Regions from separate parts of the Geminocystis herdmanii PCC 6308 genome, predicted to be linked through region 4. Evidence: predicted binding sites of a transcription regulator. Region 4 holds the regulator's gene; each other region holds the start of a gene.

Region 1 (4,378 bases), 190 kb from region 4:
CAAGTTTTAGTGGATGGTGCGCAATCGGCAGGAAGTTTACCCTTAAATTTGCTTGAAAGTCAGGTAGATTATTATGGTTGTACAGGGCATAAATGGTTATGTGGTGCAGGAGGTGTTGGGTTTCTTTATGTGCGTCAAGATTTAATTTCTCAGTTGCCTCCCACTTTTATCGGTTGGCGAAGTTTAAACTATAGTAAATCTGATTTACCTTTTACGGATGATGGCAGTCGTTATGAGGTGGCAACTTCCGCTTATCCTTTATTTTTGGCTTTAAAAAGCTCGATCGAACTTCATCAAAAATGGGGTAGTATTGAGCAACGGTATCAAAAAATTTGTCAATTAAGCGGTTATTTGTGGTCAAAATTAAGAGAGATTGACGGTATAGAATGCTTAAAACATAGTTTGCCAGAGTCTGGATTAGTGTCGTTTTACCTGAGAAACGGACAAGATGCCGATAAAGTTGTCAAAATCTTAGAAGAAAAAGGCTTTTACTTGCGTACCTTAGTTAGTCCTTATTGTATCCGTGCCTGTGTCCATTATTTCACCCTTGAATCAGAAATTGACGCATTGGTAAATTGTCTTAAACAAATTTGATACTTCACAAAATAACCAAGCCATTAAATTGCTAACTCTTGCTTATATCTAAAACTCAGTAGGGGTTGAATAATATTCAACCCCTACAAACAAGAATAACGATTTTTTCGGGAAAAGTCGTTACTTATGAGTTATGACTCACTATTTATTGCTCTTGACTGTCTTCTGAGGTTCGATTTCCTCCATTACCGTTGTAGTCTTTTCTTTTAAACTTGGAATTAAAACCAGTAGTTTTTTTTCTAAACTGTCGTGCGTAAGCCTTGTTACGTTCTGCTTTTTCTTTTTTAGGATTACTTTTAGCCATTATGTCCTCGTAAATAAATAAGTTACTTCTAATGTCAATATTTTAGATAACTAGAAGCTGTAGAATTCCTTTTCCATGAAAGCATCAATATTAAATTGCACATTCCTTGAAGTAGGTTTTTTGTAGAGAGTTAAGATTATTACTTGATTATACCGAATATTGATCACTAAATCTTGATCCTCATAAAAAATTATAACACTTTAGTTGTTAAGATGGTAAAAATCGATCGAGTGCAGATTTTAAGGCATCAATTTCTTGATCAATACTACCATCTTTAGCGGCACGGGTGATACATTCGCTCAAATGTTCATCAAGAATAAGTCTAGCAACCCTATCCAATGCACCTCGAATGGCGGCAACCTGAATTAAAACTTCTGGACAATCTCTCCCCTCACTTATCATATTCTTAATTCCCCTCACATGACCTTCAATGCGAGATAAACGATTAATAATTTTTTTCTGGGATTCTTCACTATGGATATGACCATGATGAGAATGAGTATGAGAATGGGTGTGATTATCAGGAAAAGTCTGTGTCATGGAATTTATGCTTATGGATTAGTTTTATTTTAACGTGAACTCCCCATAATCTTCTGAGTTCGATGATGAAGAATTTAGCAATTAAAAATTTGGAGTTCAATTTATTGAACGCTATTTCGTTAGCAGTGTAATTTATTACACTGTGGGTTATTGATTAACAACTTATTCCTACTCTTATAAATGAATCATTATTATGGACAACTCTAAGAATAAATTTTTCGGAAGGAAACAAAACCCATATAATTATTAATATCTCTAAACATTTATTATAATTTCTGACGATCGAATTAAATAGTGTTGGATTTCAGAGATTTAACCTAACGGACAAAATATACATTTTTTATTATTAAATCATCATGACAACTCCTTGGTGGGAAATCAAAATTAATCATGTATCAGCATTAGAGGATACTATCTTTTGGCGTTTACAAGAATTTGGCTGTCAGGGTACGGCTTTAATGAAAGAGAATGATTTTTGGTTTATTAAAGCCTACATTCCTTCCATCACAAAAGAAACAGTGGACTTGGCAGCATTATCTCTTTGGTTAAAACAAGATTGTCTTTTGCAAGGCTTTGAATGTCCCCCTATTACATGGCAGTTGATTGATGATGAGGATTGGGCTAGTAGTTGGAAAAACCATTGGCAACCCATGGATATAGGCGATCGATTTTCCATTTATCCTGCATGGATTGAAACTCCTCAAGAGTCTGAAAGAATCATTATTAGACTTGATCCGGGTTCGGCATTTGGTACAGGTGTTCATGCTACAACTCAGCTATGTTTAGAGTCCTTAGAAATGAGATTAGATGAGCCGGAAAAAGAGTTGATTATTGCTGATATTGGTTGCGGTTCGGGGATTTTGTCCATCGGGGCGAAATTGTTAGGGGCAAAGGAAGTATATGCTACAGATATTGATCCTTTAGCCATTAAAGCTACAAAAGAAAATAGTGCGTTGAATCATGTGGAAGGAATCGAAGTTTTTCTAGGTAGTATTGATCAATTAATGTTGATACACGGACTCAAGTTTGATGGTATTGTGTGCAATATTTTGGCGGAAGTGATTAAAACCATGATTCCTGATATGAGCAAAATGATTAAGCCCGACGGTTGGATTACTTTAAGCGGTATTTTAGTGGATCAATCCCTTGAAATTGCTAACTTACTAGAACAAGACGGCTGGACGATCGCTTCTTTGTGGAAAAGGGGAGAGTGGAGTTGTTTAAATGCTCGTCGTCTCCCTAATGTGTTTTGAGTCAATTATAGAAATCTACCTCAGTTCGACATAAAATTTGAGATAAGGGGAGGAGATAGGAGATAGGATACAGGAGATAGTAATAAGAATTGATTTAAACTTATGAAAAATTCATTTTTTGCTATTATTTACCTTTATTTAATGATTTTCCGTACCTAAAATTTGAACACTTATTACTCAATAGCCTTTATTCTAAAAGATTTTTAATCTCGAACTCAGGTAAATCTGGGTGAAGATGGGTAGGGGATTAGGGAATTAGGGAATTAGGGGATTAGGGGATTAGAAGAAAAATTGATGAGTTTTTAATTCTCAATTCTCCATTCTCTTATTTAAAAGTTTTTCAGGAGGGTTTTAGTGGTTTCTGTAGGGTTTTCAGCTTTCATAATTTCCCTGACAACAGCGATTCTTTTCGCTCCTGCTTTGATGACATCTCTGATATTATTACTGTCGATACCGCCAATGGCAAACCAAGGAATTGTAGCGTTGTTTTGCGCATAGCGTACATATTCTAGCCCTGCTGGTTTTTTTCCTGCTTTGGTGGGGGTTTCATAAACGGGTCCAACTCCGATATAATCTGCACCATCACTGATAGCTTTTGCCATTTCTTGGGGATTAGTGGTGGATTTACCAATAATTTTACCCGATCCGAGGAGTTGACGGGCTAAACCAACGGGGCAGTCTGTTTGTCCTAAGTGTACTCCATCGGCGTTAACCGCCATAGCTAAGTCAATGCGATCGTTCACTATGAATAAAGCACCATAATTATTACATAATTGTTTTAATTTATAGGCTTCTTTGAGTTTGACTAAGTCATCTTGATCTTTGTGACGATATTGTAATATTTTTAACCCTCCTTTGAGAGCAGATTCTACCACGGTGAAAAAGTTATCCACAGGAGAAGTGACTAAATATAATGAACATTGTGCCAATAATTTAAAACGAGATTGCCCGAATAGATTACTTTCGAGGGTATAGACTTGGTATCGCATTTGTTTCATGGCGGCGGCAAATTCTCCATCGTACAATTTAGCGTATTCTTCTAATACTCTCAATGCTTCTTGTACTCGACACAAATTCGCTTGTAATAAGTCGTCTAAACTTTCTCTTTCTTCTTCTTGGGGGTGGGTTAAATCTGTACCGACATCATTGGGGGTATCTCTGGCGGTGCGTAATTGGGGGGAATGCCAACTGCCTAATTCTTGACGCATTTGTTTACAATTACTGGCAGTGTCTTTGTCATTTAAGCCGAAACGACACCATTCTTCGATAATTCTTAAGCCTTCTCTGGCTCGATCGAGATTTGCGTCTAATATACGATAAATTGCTGTTTGTTGATTCACCATAAAATTAATAGACTTCTTGCAGAAGTCGAGTAATAAGTAATAAGTTAAGAAATTTATGTTTTCCACCCTAAAATAGATTTTACTTTTTATTTTGCACTCGTGTCTAATGAATAAATCTGAAAGAATGTGTAACCCAACTAAAGAAGACTGCTCCCGATAACAATGTCCATGAGGTATATAATGGTTATGAGTAAAAATACTGATAAGAGTCAATAACATTTATTTCTTAAATATTTTAAGATTTATTTCTAGCATAAATTACTTAATACTAGGATATTCGATCGAATATTGAAGAAACATTTTATAATTATGAAAATTCTTTTAGCGGAAGATGATGAACGTTT
Region 2 (4,378 bases), 1.6 Mb from region 4:
TGCCACCCATACCACCCATACCGCCCATGCCACTCATATCGGGCGCGGCTGCTTCGGGTTGGGGTTTTTCTACCACTAAGGCTTCGGTAGTGATGACTAAACCTGCGATCGAACCTGCATTTTGTAAGGAAATGCGTACAACTTTAGCAGGATCAATAATTCCCGCTTGAATTAAGTCTTGATACTCATTAGTTAAGGCATTATAACCAATGTTAACACTGGATTCTCTGACTTTTTCGACAACTACTGAGCCTTCCACACCAGAATTATTGGCGATTTGACGTAAAGGAGCTTCGATCGACTTCATGACAATTTCAGCACCAATTCTTTCTTCTTCAATGGTGAGGGTATCTTTAAAGGTTGCTAATTTAGAACATAAGTGAATTAAAGTAGCACCACCACCGGGGACAATGCCTTCATCAACTGCCGCTTTGGTAGCGTTTAAAGCATCTTCAATGCGTAATTTACGCTCTTTTAATTCGGTTTCCGTAGCCGCACCTACTTTGATAACGGCGACACCACCAGCTAATTTAGCGATACGCTCTTGTAATTTTTCTGCGTCATAATCAGAGTCAGTTTCTGCTAATTGTTTGCGAATTTGAGCAACTCTTTTTTGTACATCGGCAGTGTTGCCACTATCAGCGACGATCGTAGTGTTATCTTTTTCGATCGTAATTTTACGAGCCTTACCTAACATATCGAGGGTGACGGTATCAAGACTTAAACCGATGTCCTCAGAAATGACTCGTCCTCCTGTTAAGATGGCAATATCTTCTAAAGCGGCTTTTCTGCGATCGCCAAAACTAGGAGCTTTGATAGCGGCTACATTTAAAACCCCTCTGGCTTTGTTAACAACCAAAGTTGCTAAGGCTTCTCCATCGACATCTTCGGCGATAATTAATAAAGGACGAGCAGAACGTGCTACATTCTCTAATACTGGCACTAAGTCAGCAATAGCACTAATTTTTTTATCGGTGACAAGGATAAGAGGATTTTCAAACTCGACAATTTGCTTTTCTTGATCCGTGATAAAGTAAGGGGATACATAACCTCGATCGATCTGCATACCTTCCACTACTTCTAACTCAGTGGCTAAAGATTTCGACTCCTCAACGGTTATAACACCATCTTTGGTAACTTTATCCATAGCTAAAGCAATCATTTTGCCGATTTCTTCATCATTACCTGCTGAAACCGTAGCAACTTGACTAATAGCATCACCTTGTACGGGTTGAGCAATAATGCCGATTTCCTTGATTAAGAAAGCTACAGCCTTATCAATACCACGACGTAAAGCCACAGGATTAGCCCCTGCTGTAACGTTTTTCAAGCCTTCGTGAATCATAGCTTGAGCGATAACCGTAGCGGTAGTTGTACCGTCTCCTGCGATGTCCTTAGTTTTAGAAGCAACTTCTCTAACTAATCTTGCCCCTGCATTTTGTAAAGGGTTTTCTAATTCAATCTCTTTGGCAACACTAACACCATCTTTGACGATTTCAGGCGCACCAAATTTCTTTTCTAATAAAACATTTCTACCTTTAGGTCCTAAAGTTACTTTAACAGCATTTGCTAAAGCATTAACACCTTGTTCTAAATATCTTCTGGATTCTTCTTTAAATGATACGATCTTAGACATATATATTTTAATTTAATATATTGATTCACCATATATAAATTTAGCACTCTTAGGGACTGAGTGCTAATACGGTTATCAGTACCTTGAAACACTGTGGGTACATGGGGGTGACAGGTGGAGGAGGGGGAGAGGGGGAAGACAAATAGGTTAAATATCTTTTCTGGAGTTTTTAAACCAATCGGCTGTTACTTTTAAACCTTCATCGAGGGTATAAGGAGGAGTCCAATTTAACGTTTTTCTGATTTTACTACTATCAACTTGTAATGAGCCTAAAAGTCGATCGCCCACATCTCCTTTTCCTAGTAATTTTGTTCCTAATTTTAAGAGATTGGGAGGAAAGGGCAATAGTAAGGGTGATTTATCCATCGCTTTGCCGATGCGTCTAATTAATTCGGGAGTTGATAAGTCTTCTCCGTCACTGACAATAAAGGTTTGATTTTTGGCGTTGGGGTGATGAATGGAGGTGAGGATGGCATCAATTAAGTTACCAACATAAACAAGACTACGAGAGTTATTAATTGCACCAAGGGGAAGGGGTAAACCTTTATCAATAATTTTCATTAATTGTAAAAAATTAGCTTTAACTTGCGCACCATAAATAAGGGGAGGACGAATAATAACAACTTCTAAATCTGTCTCTTGAGCTAGTTTGAATAATTCTTGTTCGGCTTCCCATTTACTTTGTCCATAAGGATCCATAGGATTTACTATATCATCTTCTTTATAGGGTGTATTAACAGTGCCTTCTCCATTTACTTTTATGGAACTAAGATAAATAAACCGTTTTACTCCATTTTTAATAGCATCTTTAGCTAAAGATATAGGGGCATAGGTATTAATTTCCCGATAGGCTTCAATGGCTGATGGAGATCGATCGTTCATTTGATGCACTCTTGCCGCTAAATATATCATCACTTCTATTTTTTCCAGTGATTCAGAGGGTAAAGATTCTGTAATAGAATTAATAGGAATAGTATTAATTTCTCTAGGCAATTTTTCACGACTATTAATATTTCTAATAGTAGCATACACCTGATCATTATTTTTTATTAAATGTTGACAAAGAACTTGTCCTACAAATCCTGTTGCACCGGTGATTAAAATTGCCGTCATAATTTACTAAATTTTATTATTAAAAGTTCGATCGATTATCTTCCAATTAATACTATAACTATTTGATTAGTGTAAGTATGGAGATAGGATGAAGGTTATTGTTATGACATTTTATATACATTTTTATTGTCGTAAAATCGAAAGTTATCTGATCAGTTAATTTAATTAATCACAAAGGTACAAATTAGCATAAACTAATCAAAGAAAGTTCACTTAATAAAATAATATATTTTTGGGAGATTACAGAAAATGTCAATATTATTCCAATTACTGTTAACCGCTTTAGTCTTTTTCTCTTTTGTGATGATCGTATATGTACCCGTTGCCTATGCGTCACCCCAAAATTGGGAACAGTCTAAGTCTTTACTGTATTTAGGTTCTGGATTATGGCTTATTTTAGTGGTAGCAGTAGCCGTCTTAAACTTTTTAGTAGTTTAAAAAACTTTTTGTTAACAAATATTAATACTCAATTTTGAGATTTATCGAGGTGGGCAAAAGTTCAAAAAAGATTATCAGTATTTTTGCTCACCACATTATTAGAAATAAAATATTTATTAGAATACATGGCAGTTTTTGAAGGAAATTTTAATCAAGATATATCAAGTCTTCGTTTTGCTTTAGTGATTGGGCGTTTCAATGATTTAATCACCAATAAACTTTTAGCGGGTTGTCAGGATTGTTTAAAAAGACACGGTATCGATATTAACCCAGAAGGTAGTCAAGTTGATTATGCGTGGGTACCGGGTAGTTTTGAAGTGCCTTTAGTTGCTCGAAAATTGGCTTTAACGGGGTGTTATGATGCCATTATCTGTTTAGGTGCTGTCATTAAGGGTGATACTCCTCATTTTGACTATGTTTGCAATGAAGCGGCTAAAGGTATTGCTTCGGTAGGATTACAAACGGGAGTTCCCATCGTATTTGGTATTTTAACTACAGATACCATGCAACAAGCCTTAGAAAGAGCGGGAATTAAAAGTAATCACGGTTGGGGTTATGCCATGAATGCGATCGAAATGGCTACTTTAATGAAACAAATTAATGTTACCATCCGTGAATCATAAATTTTTCCATGAAAGCAATCAGACAGATAAGATACAAAATATAGTACTTATCTACTTGATTTACAACAAAAATTAAGGCTGTTAAGATTGCTTCGTACCTCGCTTCGGACAGTCTTTTTTGTTATCGGTGTTAATTATTAATTGTTAATTGTTAATTATTTTACGGCAGATGGTAAAGATAATTTAGGATTAGATTTATAGCCATTGTTACTGTTACCATTCTGATTATTTGAGTCTAATAAAATACTGCGAATCATTCTAGCAGTAGCTTTTTGGGCTAATCCTCCTGCTATTTTTTGTCCTAATTTTTGGGTTTCACTGTTTTGTAAAATATTGGTGATAATGGGAATTAATTTAAAAGGATCATAACCGTCTGTTTCCTGTAAAATTTGCAGAATGTTGGTTAAATGTTCGATCGATTCTTCATTGATTACACCTTTACCATTGCCATTATTATTAACAGTGGAATTAAGGGTTTCTAAGCCTAAAGTTTGTCTAACGGCAGTAGAAATATTTAACCATGTTTTTTGACCAAAATGATCCAAAGAATTGATGATTTCATTTGCTA
Region 3 (4,378 bases), 650 kb from region 4:
AAATTATAAACAATAATATATTTATTTTTACACAAAAAAAAGGTGGGCATTGCCCACCCATTTATTTATCTTGTAGGTTGGGTTGAAGAATGAAACCCAACACAATTTCAAGGATTAGTAATCGAAGTCACCGCCACCAGCAGGGGCTGCAGCTTTTTCTTTCTCAGGCTTGTCAACAATAATACATTCAGTAGTTAATACCATACCTGCGATCGAGGCTGCATTTTGAATAGCAGAGCGTGTTACTTTAGCAGGATCAACGATACCTGCGGCGAACATATCTACATACTCATTGTTAGAAGCATCATAACCAGTGTTAAAGTCTTTTTCTTTAACTCTTTCAGCTACTACTGCACCATTTTGACCTGCGTTTTCAGCAATACGTTTTAAGGGAGCAGTTAAAGCACGAGCTACGATTAAAGCACCAGTTAACTGTTCAGCAGTAAGGTTAGCAGTTGCCCAAGTTTCCAATTCAGGAGCTAAGTGAGCTAAGGTTGTACCGCCACCGGGTACGATACCTTCTTCTACTGCCGCTTTGGTAGCGTTGATGGCATCTTCTAAACGGAGCTTACGATCTTTCATTTCGGTTTCAGTAGCCGCACCTACTTTGATCACTGCAACACCACCGCTTAATTTAGCTAAACGCTCTTGTAATTTTTCTTTGTCGTAGGAAGAATCAGATTCTTCGATTTGACGGCGAATTTGATCACAACGGGTTTTAACTTCTTTTTCGTTGCCTTCGGCTACGATCGTAGTGGTATCTTTAGTAATAGTTAAACGACGAGCAGTACCTAATTGATCTACGGTAGTAGTATCTAATTTTAATCCTGCATCTTCACTAATTAACTGTCCACCAGTTAAAATAGCCAAGTCTTCTAACATTTGTTTACGACGATCGCCAAAACCGGGAGCTTTAACTGCCGCTACATTTAACACACCACGAAGACGATTAACAACTAAAGTTGCAAGAGCTTCTTTTTCAATGTCTTCAGCGATGATGATTAAAGGTTTACCTTGACGAGCAACTTGTTCTAAAACAGGTACTAAGTCTTGAACTAAGGTAATTTTTTTGTCAGTAATTAAGATGAAAGGATCTTCAAATACTGCCTCCATGCGCTCGGTATCAGTAACGAAGTAAGGAGAGATATAACCTTTATCGAAACGCATCCCTTCGGTGATTTCGAGTTCGGTTTCCATGGATTTACCTTCTTCGAGGGAGATAACGCCTTCTTGCCCTACTTTTTCCATGGCTTTGGCAATCATATCTCCTACTTCGCTATCATTTCCTGCGGAGATTGTACCTACTTGAGCGATGGCTTTACTGTCTTCTACTTTTTTGGAGTGAGCGGCAATTTTTTCGACTAAATGCTCGGTGGCTTTGTCAATACCACGTTTTAAAGCGATGGGATTCGCACCAGCCGCTACGTTGCGTAAACCTTCTTTAACGATCGCATGGGCTAATACCGTTGCGGTGGTTGTACCGTCACCTGCTACGTCATTGGTTTTAGAAGCGGCTTGACGAATTAAGGCTACTCCAGTATTTTCGATGTGATCTTCTAATTCGATCTCTTTAGCGATGGTAACACCGTCATTAACGATTTGAGGAGCTCCAAATTTTTTCTCCAATACAACATTACGTCCTTTTGGTCCTAAGGTAACTGCTACTGCTTCGGCTAATAAGTCTATACCTTTTTCAAGGGCGCGACGGGCTTCTTCGTTGTAAATAATAGATTTTGCCATAATTGATCAATTCTCTTGATTTTTTTGTATAATTTGTAATAATTTTTGGTACGATCGAACGGATTATTTGGGTTTCGTACCTCAACCCAACCTACTATGAAATTTACGGAGTTAGGAAACTACTGCAAGGATGTCTTTTTCGGAGAGTAAAACGTAGTCATCGCCACCTAATTTGATGTCTGTACCTGCATATTTGGAATAAAGTACTTTGTCGCCAACTTTTACTTCAACGGGAGTACGTTCTCCTTTATCGTTTACTTTTCCATCCCCAACGGTGACGACTTCTCCTACTTGGGGTTTCTCTTTGGCGTTGTCAGGTAAGTAGATTCCACCCGCAGTTTTTTCTTCTGCTTCACTTACTTTAACGAAAACTCGATCGCCTAAAGGCTTTACTGTTGATACATTAATGGTAATTGCTGCCATTGATGGTTTACTCCTTTTTTAGTTAACTATGGTTTTTCAGTGAGTCGTTTTATTTTTAGCGCTCTCACCTTACGAGTGCTAATTTAACCGAAAATTTATGACCATAGCAAGTACCTTGATTGTACGGGTTTCCGAACTATTAATGATTAGGGGTTGTCTCATCGTCTTCTGATGAGGAAAGGTGTTAGGTATTAGGTATTAGGTTAAAGAATTTATAAAAAACTTATGTTTATTGCTTTTCTTCTTTTTCTTTTACTCGATGCTAATTCCTTTCTCCCTTAAGAGTCTTTCCAACTTTTCAGCACGTTGACGTTCTTGTTCTAGTTGTAATTCTAATTGTTTACGTTCCACCTGTTGTGCTTTGATTAAATCCTCTACAACTAGAGGTGCAAGTAATTCATCAACGGATAAACTTAAATCAGGAAACTCCAAAGAGTTAATTGTTTCTCCCGATACAAAATCATTATATTCGTAACCATCTTCCCCTTCGGGATGGGTTAAAATTCTGATTCGTTGTTTATTCGCATCTATAATCCAATATTCTGGTATTTCAATCAAAGCATATTCGGCTCTTGTTAAAATATAGTCTTCTCGCCAATTTTCGCTAGATACTTCTACCACTAATCTCGGTGTCTCTTGTAAATCAAACACTCCCGAACCTTTGCGATCGCACACTTTTTCCCATAATTCCCTTGTGCTGATGATAACATCTGGGATACGAGAACTATCAATTCCTGTTCTCACTCCCACATCATTAATCGCCACTACATTAAGTTCCACAGAGGCAAAAAACACTTGAAATTGATATACTAAATAATTACAAATTCTCGTATGTAAACCTGTTGGTGTCGCCATTGGTATTAATTTCCCCCGATAAAGTTCATATTTAGTATCTGTGTTGTCTTCGTACTTTAAGTATTCTTCAAAAGTTAATCTTTTTATGGGGGAATCAAGGGGGAAAGAGTATCTTTGTTTGAAGCTCGATTGTGTCATAATTTTTAACCAGATTACTTTCTCTATATTCTATCTCAGGTAGCTATAAAATTAGCGGTGAAGACGATCGATAACTACAGCAAAAAATAATAAGAATTAATTGAAAATTTACTTAGTTTTCTCATAATTTTGATGGAATATTTTAATATTCAAAAAATAAATCTATAATTACTTTAAACGAAAAAATAACCGTTCGATCGAACAAAAAATCCAGTTATGATATTAGTAAACCCTTCACAAGTCAATAATGATGCTTACCAAAAAGAGAGCCGATCGAGTCTTACTTTATAATATAGATTGGCAACAATTTGAAAATATCCTCATAGATTTGGGACAAATCCGTTCTGCTAGGATTGCTTATGATTATGGAACTTTAGAAATTATGAGTCCTTTACCCGAACACGAGTACTTTAAAGAAAATATTGGTACAGCAATTCAAGACATTGCTGAAGTTTTAGAGAGAGATTATGAAAGTTTAGGCTCTACAACTTGGCGTAAACAGGCAAAAATGGCTGGGGTTGAACCTGACAACTGTTTTTATTTTCAGAATGAGCCTAAAATAAGAGGTAAATTAGATTATGATTTAAACCAAGACCCTCCTCCTGATCTTGCCTTAGAAATTGATCTTACCAGTAAATCTTTAAATCGTTTTCCTATTTATGCGCGTTTAGGGATACCTGAATTGTGGTGTTATGATGAAGAACAGTTGAATATTTATTTATTACAAGCCGATGAAACCTATGAAACATCAGGATCAAGTTTAGTTTTTCCAGATTTACCCGTGCAAGAAATACCAGATGTTATTAATCAATATCGTTTACAAGGAAGAAGAACAATTCGTCAAAAAATTAGGGAATGGGCAATGTCACACCGTCTATAAATCTATTATCGGGTTTGATGAGTCCTAGTTTATCGAGATAAATTATTCAAAATAAAAATAGTGAACTACTCATACTGAATTAAAATTACAGTGTTGGCTTCCTACCCAAAGAAACGCTTTTTAATCTTTGTAGATTATTGAGTCTTACTCTCTGGCGATAGGCTTTATCCCTCGTTCCGAAGGTAGTAATTCTATTTAGTTTTTCACCCGCCTTTGTTCATTTACGCTTATAGCTTATAAGAGGAACAGTGAAGCATTGGGGCTATCAATTTATTGATAGGTAGTCTCTAGCCTTTCTACAACGGGGAGTTCGCCGACTACGGCTACATCTCTCTAGCACCG
Region 4 (4,378 bases):
TATTGCTATTATCATAGTAATTATCATCTAAATTATTGCTATTGTCATGGTAATTATCATCTAAATCGTTGCTATTGTCATGGTAATTATCATCTAAATCGTTGCTATGATCATCATAGGGATCATTTTCCAAAATATCTGCTGTTAGTACTGGAGAACCATCTTCACGAATAATTGACACCGCCTCGAAATCGTTGTCATCGTAACTTCCTCTTACTGTTACTCTTTCTCCAGAGGTTAAATTTAAGGCTAGATAATCTCTTATATCGGCTTCGATCGAAATTTGACCATTGTCTGTTTCTAGGATAAACTTATTATCATCGAAAATTGCTCCTACAGTCCCCAAAATCTCAGAAATAGATGAAGAATGTTGACTCATGGATTTTAACCTCTTATAGTTTAATTGTCTGATAATCTCAGTTTAAAGAAGAAAAGTGAAAATCTAGGGAAGAGTGATAATTTTTAGTATTAATCAATAATTTTTAACTATATTACATTGAGATAAAAATTATAACAATACCAATAACAATACAGCTAATAAAACCATAAAATAAGTTTTGTTGATTTTGCCCGTAACTGTGAATTAAAGCCTCATTAGTTTTGAGGGAAATCATGAATTTTTCTTGATTATTCGAGGGTTTATGTATCCTTAAATCTCCTGTTTCATCACTAACTTGTCCGATGACTAATATTTCTCTGTCTATGGGTAAAATTGATTCTTTATAACGATAACCGAATATACGCCGACTACTGTTTAAAAAATTATTATTTAACATCAAAGAAAAGTTACCAAATTGCAACATTCCTCCTTCGCTGGATTCGTTGCGAAATTCATCTAAAATTTTAATAGTGTCGATTTTTCCTTCTTCAGGATTAACTATAATTCTACCAGTTTTATCTTCTAAAAAAAAAGGGATCGATCGAACATTTTCGGAAATAGTTTCAGTTTTTTTTACCATTCTTTCTTGTCGATTACCTTTACTATCAGAGGTGATTTCTTTTTCCTCATATTCCCGTTGTACTTTCATTTTATAATAAACACAGGGTTCTTGTTTAAGTTCTGATAATATAGGTTTATTGACGGTTATTTTTCCCCATATTTTGACATAATCTCGCCAATCTCCTCCACCTATTTCCTGACTAATAGAGTTAGCTGTACTAATTAATTCCTCGATATTTGTTTGTCTAGCGGATTGTAAACTTAGTAATTCTTTGGCTTGAATTTGTCGAATAATAAAAAGTACAATTCCGATAATTATCAAAATAATTCCCAATAACATTTTTTTATTTTATTGATAATAGTTTTAAAATTATATTAGATTATTTTTTGCTTTATTTATTAATAAATAAATGACTATTTATTTGACCAAGGATTTGCTGATTGATCACTAATATACACCCAAAAACGATCGAGCAAAGTAAAATTATTTTCAGGATTTTTTTTACAGTTGTTTTGATAGATAATCGGCGGTGGATTCTACCAGTGCGATCGCATATTCATAGGCGATGCGAGTAGGTCCAATAATACCGACACTTCCTGCAGGATATTCCCCTTGATAATAATAGGCAGAAATTAAACTACAAAATTGCATCGATTCTAAGGGGTTTTCAGAGCCGATCGAAATTTTTACCTTTTGACATAATTGATTTTCTTGAGTATTAAAAACTAAAGGAAAAAGCTGATCTTGTTCTTTTTCAATCAATTTTAGTAAAATCTTTATTTGTTCTATATGAGCAAACTCAGGTTGTTGTACTAATTTTGATAATCCTTGAGTCAAAATAGTTGTATTGTTAGATAAACGATAATTAGCTTTAATTTTATTTAATAAATTATTAATAAAATCAGCATAAACTAAAAAATCATTACTTAATTCACTCCAATCTAAACTACTGATTTCTGTCAAAGATTTTCCCTTTAATTTGTGGTTCAAAAAATTAGATAATATTTCTAACTCTCGATCGATCATTTCCTGACAATCATCATCATGGGGTATCTTTAATTGTTGACTATCAAGTAAAATAGATTCCGTTTGATAATTGTCAATTACCATGACTAACATTATTTGATCATTAGCTAATCGAACCAGTTGCAAATGATGAAGAATATTACTAGCAATTTGAGGCAAAGTAATTAAAGCAATACAACCACTTAAATCTGCCAAAATATTAGTGATTTTTTGAAACAAAATTTCGTAACGACCAGAAACCGTTTTTATGGTATCATTTATGATTCGATCGACTGGAAATTTCATCGTATTTTCAGTATCAATTAATTGATCTACATAAACACGATAACCAGAATCAGAGGGGATTCTCCCCGCCGAAATATGAGGTTGATAAAGAAAACCAGCCTTTTCTAACTTCCCCATCACATTACGAATAGTAGCAGAACTAACGCTAAAATCATATTCATCGATTAAAGTTTTTGAGCCAACAGGCTCGGCAGTCGCAATATAATGTTTTACGGTTGCCTGTAAAATTTTGCGATGGCGTTCATTGAGTATAATTTGAACAGTCATCTTAGAGTATCTATTTTGTTATGAAAAAATATTGATTAAACTTATTGTAAAGGTTTTTAAAAAAAATAAAGTATTTCTCCTATTTCCTGTCTCCTCTCTCCTGTCTCCTATATCTTATTAGCAAGAGTTAAATTACGAAACTGAAGGGCTTGTTTTTCAATTTTTTCAGCCAAACGGTTACAAACAAGGTGAGATAACTCAAAAATTAGGCTATCCTCCACATAGTAATAAGCCGATGTACCTTCAGGGCGACGGTTAATAATTCCAGCCTGTAGCATAATTTTTAAATGTTTAGAAACATTCGCTTGACTCGTTTTAGTCTCCTCAACCAATTCTTGAACACATTTTTCTCCATCCCCCAACAGATTGAGAATTTGCAAACGCATGGGGTTACTCAAAATATTAAAGTATTCTGCAACTTGTTCAATAATTTCTGAAGGTACTGGTTGGGGTGTAACCATAGGACTTTTATTAATTTACACTTACATTTTACAATGAACTTTGTCCAAATCCCACAAAAAATAATTGAGAATTGACAATGGATCATAGATAATGAATTAGGATTAATCTATAAATTTAGGAGTTGAGTGATATTTTCTTTAAAAAATCAAAAGTAACTCAAACCACCTTAGAAAAAAACTATTTACGACTCAAAAGAGAACTCATAGGTGGTTCAATACTTTTAGGAATAGTCTTTCTCACTGGTACACTTTGGTTTTGGTTAATCGAAGAATGGTCATTAATCGATTCTGTTTATATGACTATGATCACTTTATCTACCGTGGGTTTTGGGGAAGTAAATCCTCTGGACGATCGATCTCGATTATTCACCATGGTGCTAATATTAATGGGGATTATCGTCATCGGTTATTTAGTGAATCGAATTACCGAGGCTTTTTTACAGGGTTATTTTCGAGAAAGTATTCGTTTAAGACAAAAAAGAAACGTGATTGATAAATTATCCAACCATTATATATTATGCGGTTATGGGCGCACGGGGAGTCATGTAGCGAGGGAATTTGCCGTAGAAAATATCCCTTTTATTATCATTGACTCAGAATTAGATGAGATTGAAAAAGCCCAACAACAAGGATATTTAGTGCTTCAAGGGGATGCTACTTTAGATGAATATTTGTTATTAGCAAAAATTGAAAATGCTGTTTGTATTATAGCAGCTCTTAGTTCTGATGCAGATAATCTCTATACTGTTATGTCTGCTAAAGCTCTTAATCCGAATATTCGTGCGATCGCCAGAGCTAGTACGGAAGAAGCGGTAAAGAAATTAGAACGAGCCGGAGCCGATGCGGTTGTTTCTCCCTATATTACGGGAGGAAAAAGATTAGCCGCCGCCGCCTTACGCCCTCAAATAATGGATTTTGTTGATGGTATTCTCAGTGGTGGAGAAAGGGCTTTTTATTTAGAAGAATGTTTATTAGATGAAAATAATTGTCCTTGTATTGGTCAAACTTTAGCAGAAACTCAATTAAGGGCTAAATCAGGCGCTTTAGTGGTGGCTATTCGTCGTTGTGATGGTAGGTTGATAGCTGGACCTACTGGGGATAGTGTTTTAGAAGCGGGAGATTCTTTAATTTGTATGGGTACAGCAGAGCAATTAAGAATCTTAAATAATATTTTAAGTCCGATTAAGTCCAAGAAAAATTGAGTTCACCTGAGTGACCTGAGTTCGATATAAAAATAGGTGAGGGCTGACTTGGAAGACTCCGAAGACAGGAAGACAGGAAGACAGGAAGATTGTATTTCTGATGAATGAATAAAATTCTCTCAAAAGTACATCAAATATTGAGAATTTTTCTCCCTGTCCACTTGTCCACTTGTCCACCTGTCTAGTTTTCATCATT

Evidence for each region. Region 4 encodes HrcA, which represses chaperone genes, less so after heat shock. Its sites were predicted from a motif close to TTAGCACTCNNANNNTNNGAGTGCTAA; they were not measured.
Region 1: prmA (50S ribosomal protein L11 methyltransferase) is a predicted target of HrcA. The motif match lies at 1,513-1,539, and genes of this name have one in related genera.
Region 2: groL (chaperonin GroEL) is a predicted target of HrcA. The motif match lies at 1,677-1,703, and genes of this name have one in related genera.
Region 3: groES (co-chaperone GroES) is a predicted target of HrcA. The motif match lies at 2,219-2,245, and genes of this name have one in related genera.

Annotation. Positions count from the first base shown of each region.
Region 1 covers NZ_CM001775.1:1,866,941-1,871,318, reverse strand. The annotation lists gene SYN6308_RS09420 (aminotransferase class V-fold PLP-dependent enzyme) at 1-594, shown strand, start outside; gene SYN6308_RS25130 (hypothetical protein) at 740-898, opposite strand; gene SYN6308_RS09410 (metal-sensing transcriptional repressor) at 1,106-1,438, opposite strand; gene prmA (50S ribosomal protein L11 methyltransferase) at 1,795-2,691, shown strand; gene SYN6308_RS09400 (thiamine phosphate synthase) at 3,021-4,034, opposite strand; gene SYN6308_RS09395 (response regulator transcription factor) at 4,344-4,378, shown strand, end outside.
Region 2 covers NZ_CM001775.1:3,667,636-3,672,013, reverse strand. The annotation lists gene groL (chaperonin GroEL) at 1-1,636, opposite strand, end outside; gene SYN6308_RS18340 (NAD-dependent epimerase/dehydratase family protein) at 1,784-2,749, opposite strand; gene psbZ (photosystem II reaction center protein PsbZ) at 2,999-3,187, shown strand; gene ribH (6,7-dimethyl-8-ribityllumazine synthase) at 3,313-3,810, shown strand; gene SYN6308_RS18325 (ABC1 kinase family protein) at 3,966-4,378, opposite strand, start outside.
Region 3 covers NZ_CM001775.1:2,703,728-2,708,105, reverse strand. The annotation lists gene groL (chaperonin GroEL) at 115-1,740, opposite strand; gene groES (co-chaperone GroES) at 1,852-2,163, opposite strand; gene SYN6308_RS13460 (Uma2 family endonuclease) at 2,416-3,156, opposite strand; gene SYN6308_RS13455 (Uma2 family endonuclease) at 3,407-4,036, shown strand.
Region 4 covers NZ_CM001775.1:2,053,079-2,057,456, reverse strand. The annotation lists gene SYN6308_RS23370 (hypothetical protein) at 1-379, opposite strand, end outside; gene SYN6308_RS10225 (E3 ubiquitin ligase family protein) at 492-1,280, opposite strand; gene hrcA (heat-inducible transcriptional repressor HrcA) at 1,443-2,519, opposite strand; gene SYN6308_RS10215 (ArsR/SmtB family transcription factor) at 2,627-2,980, opposite strand; gene SYN6308_RS10210 (potassium channel family protein) at 3,103-4,182, shown strand.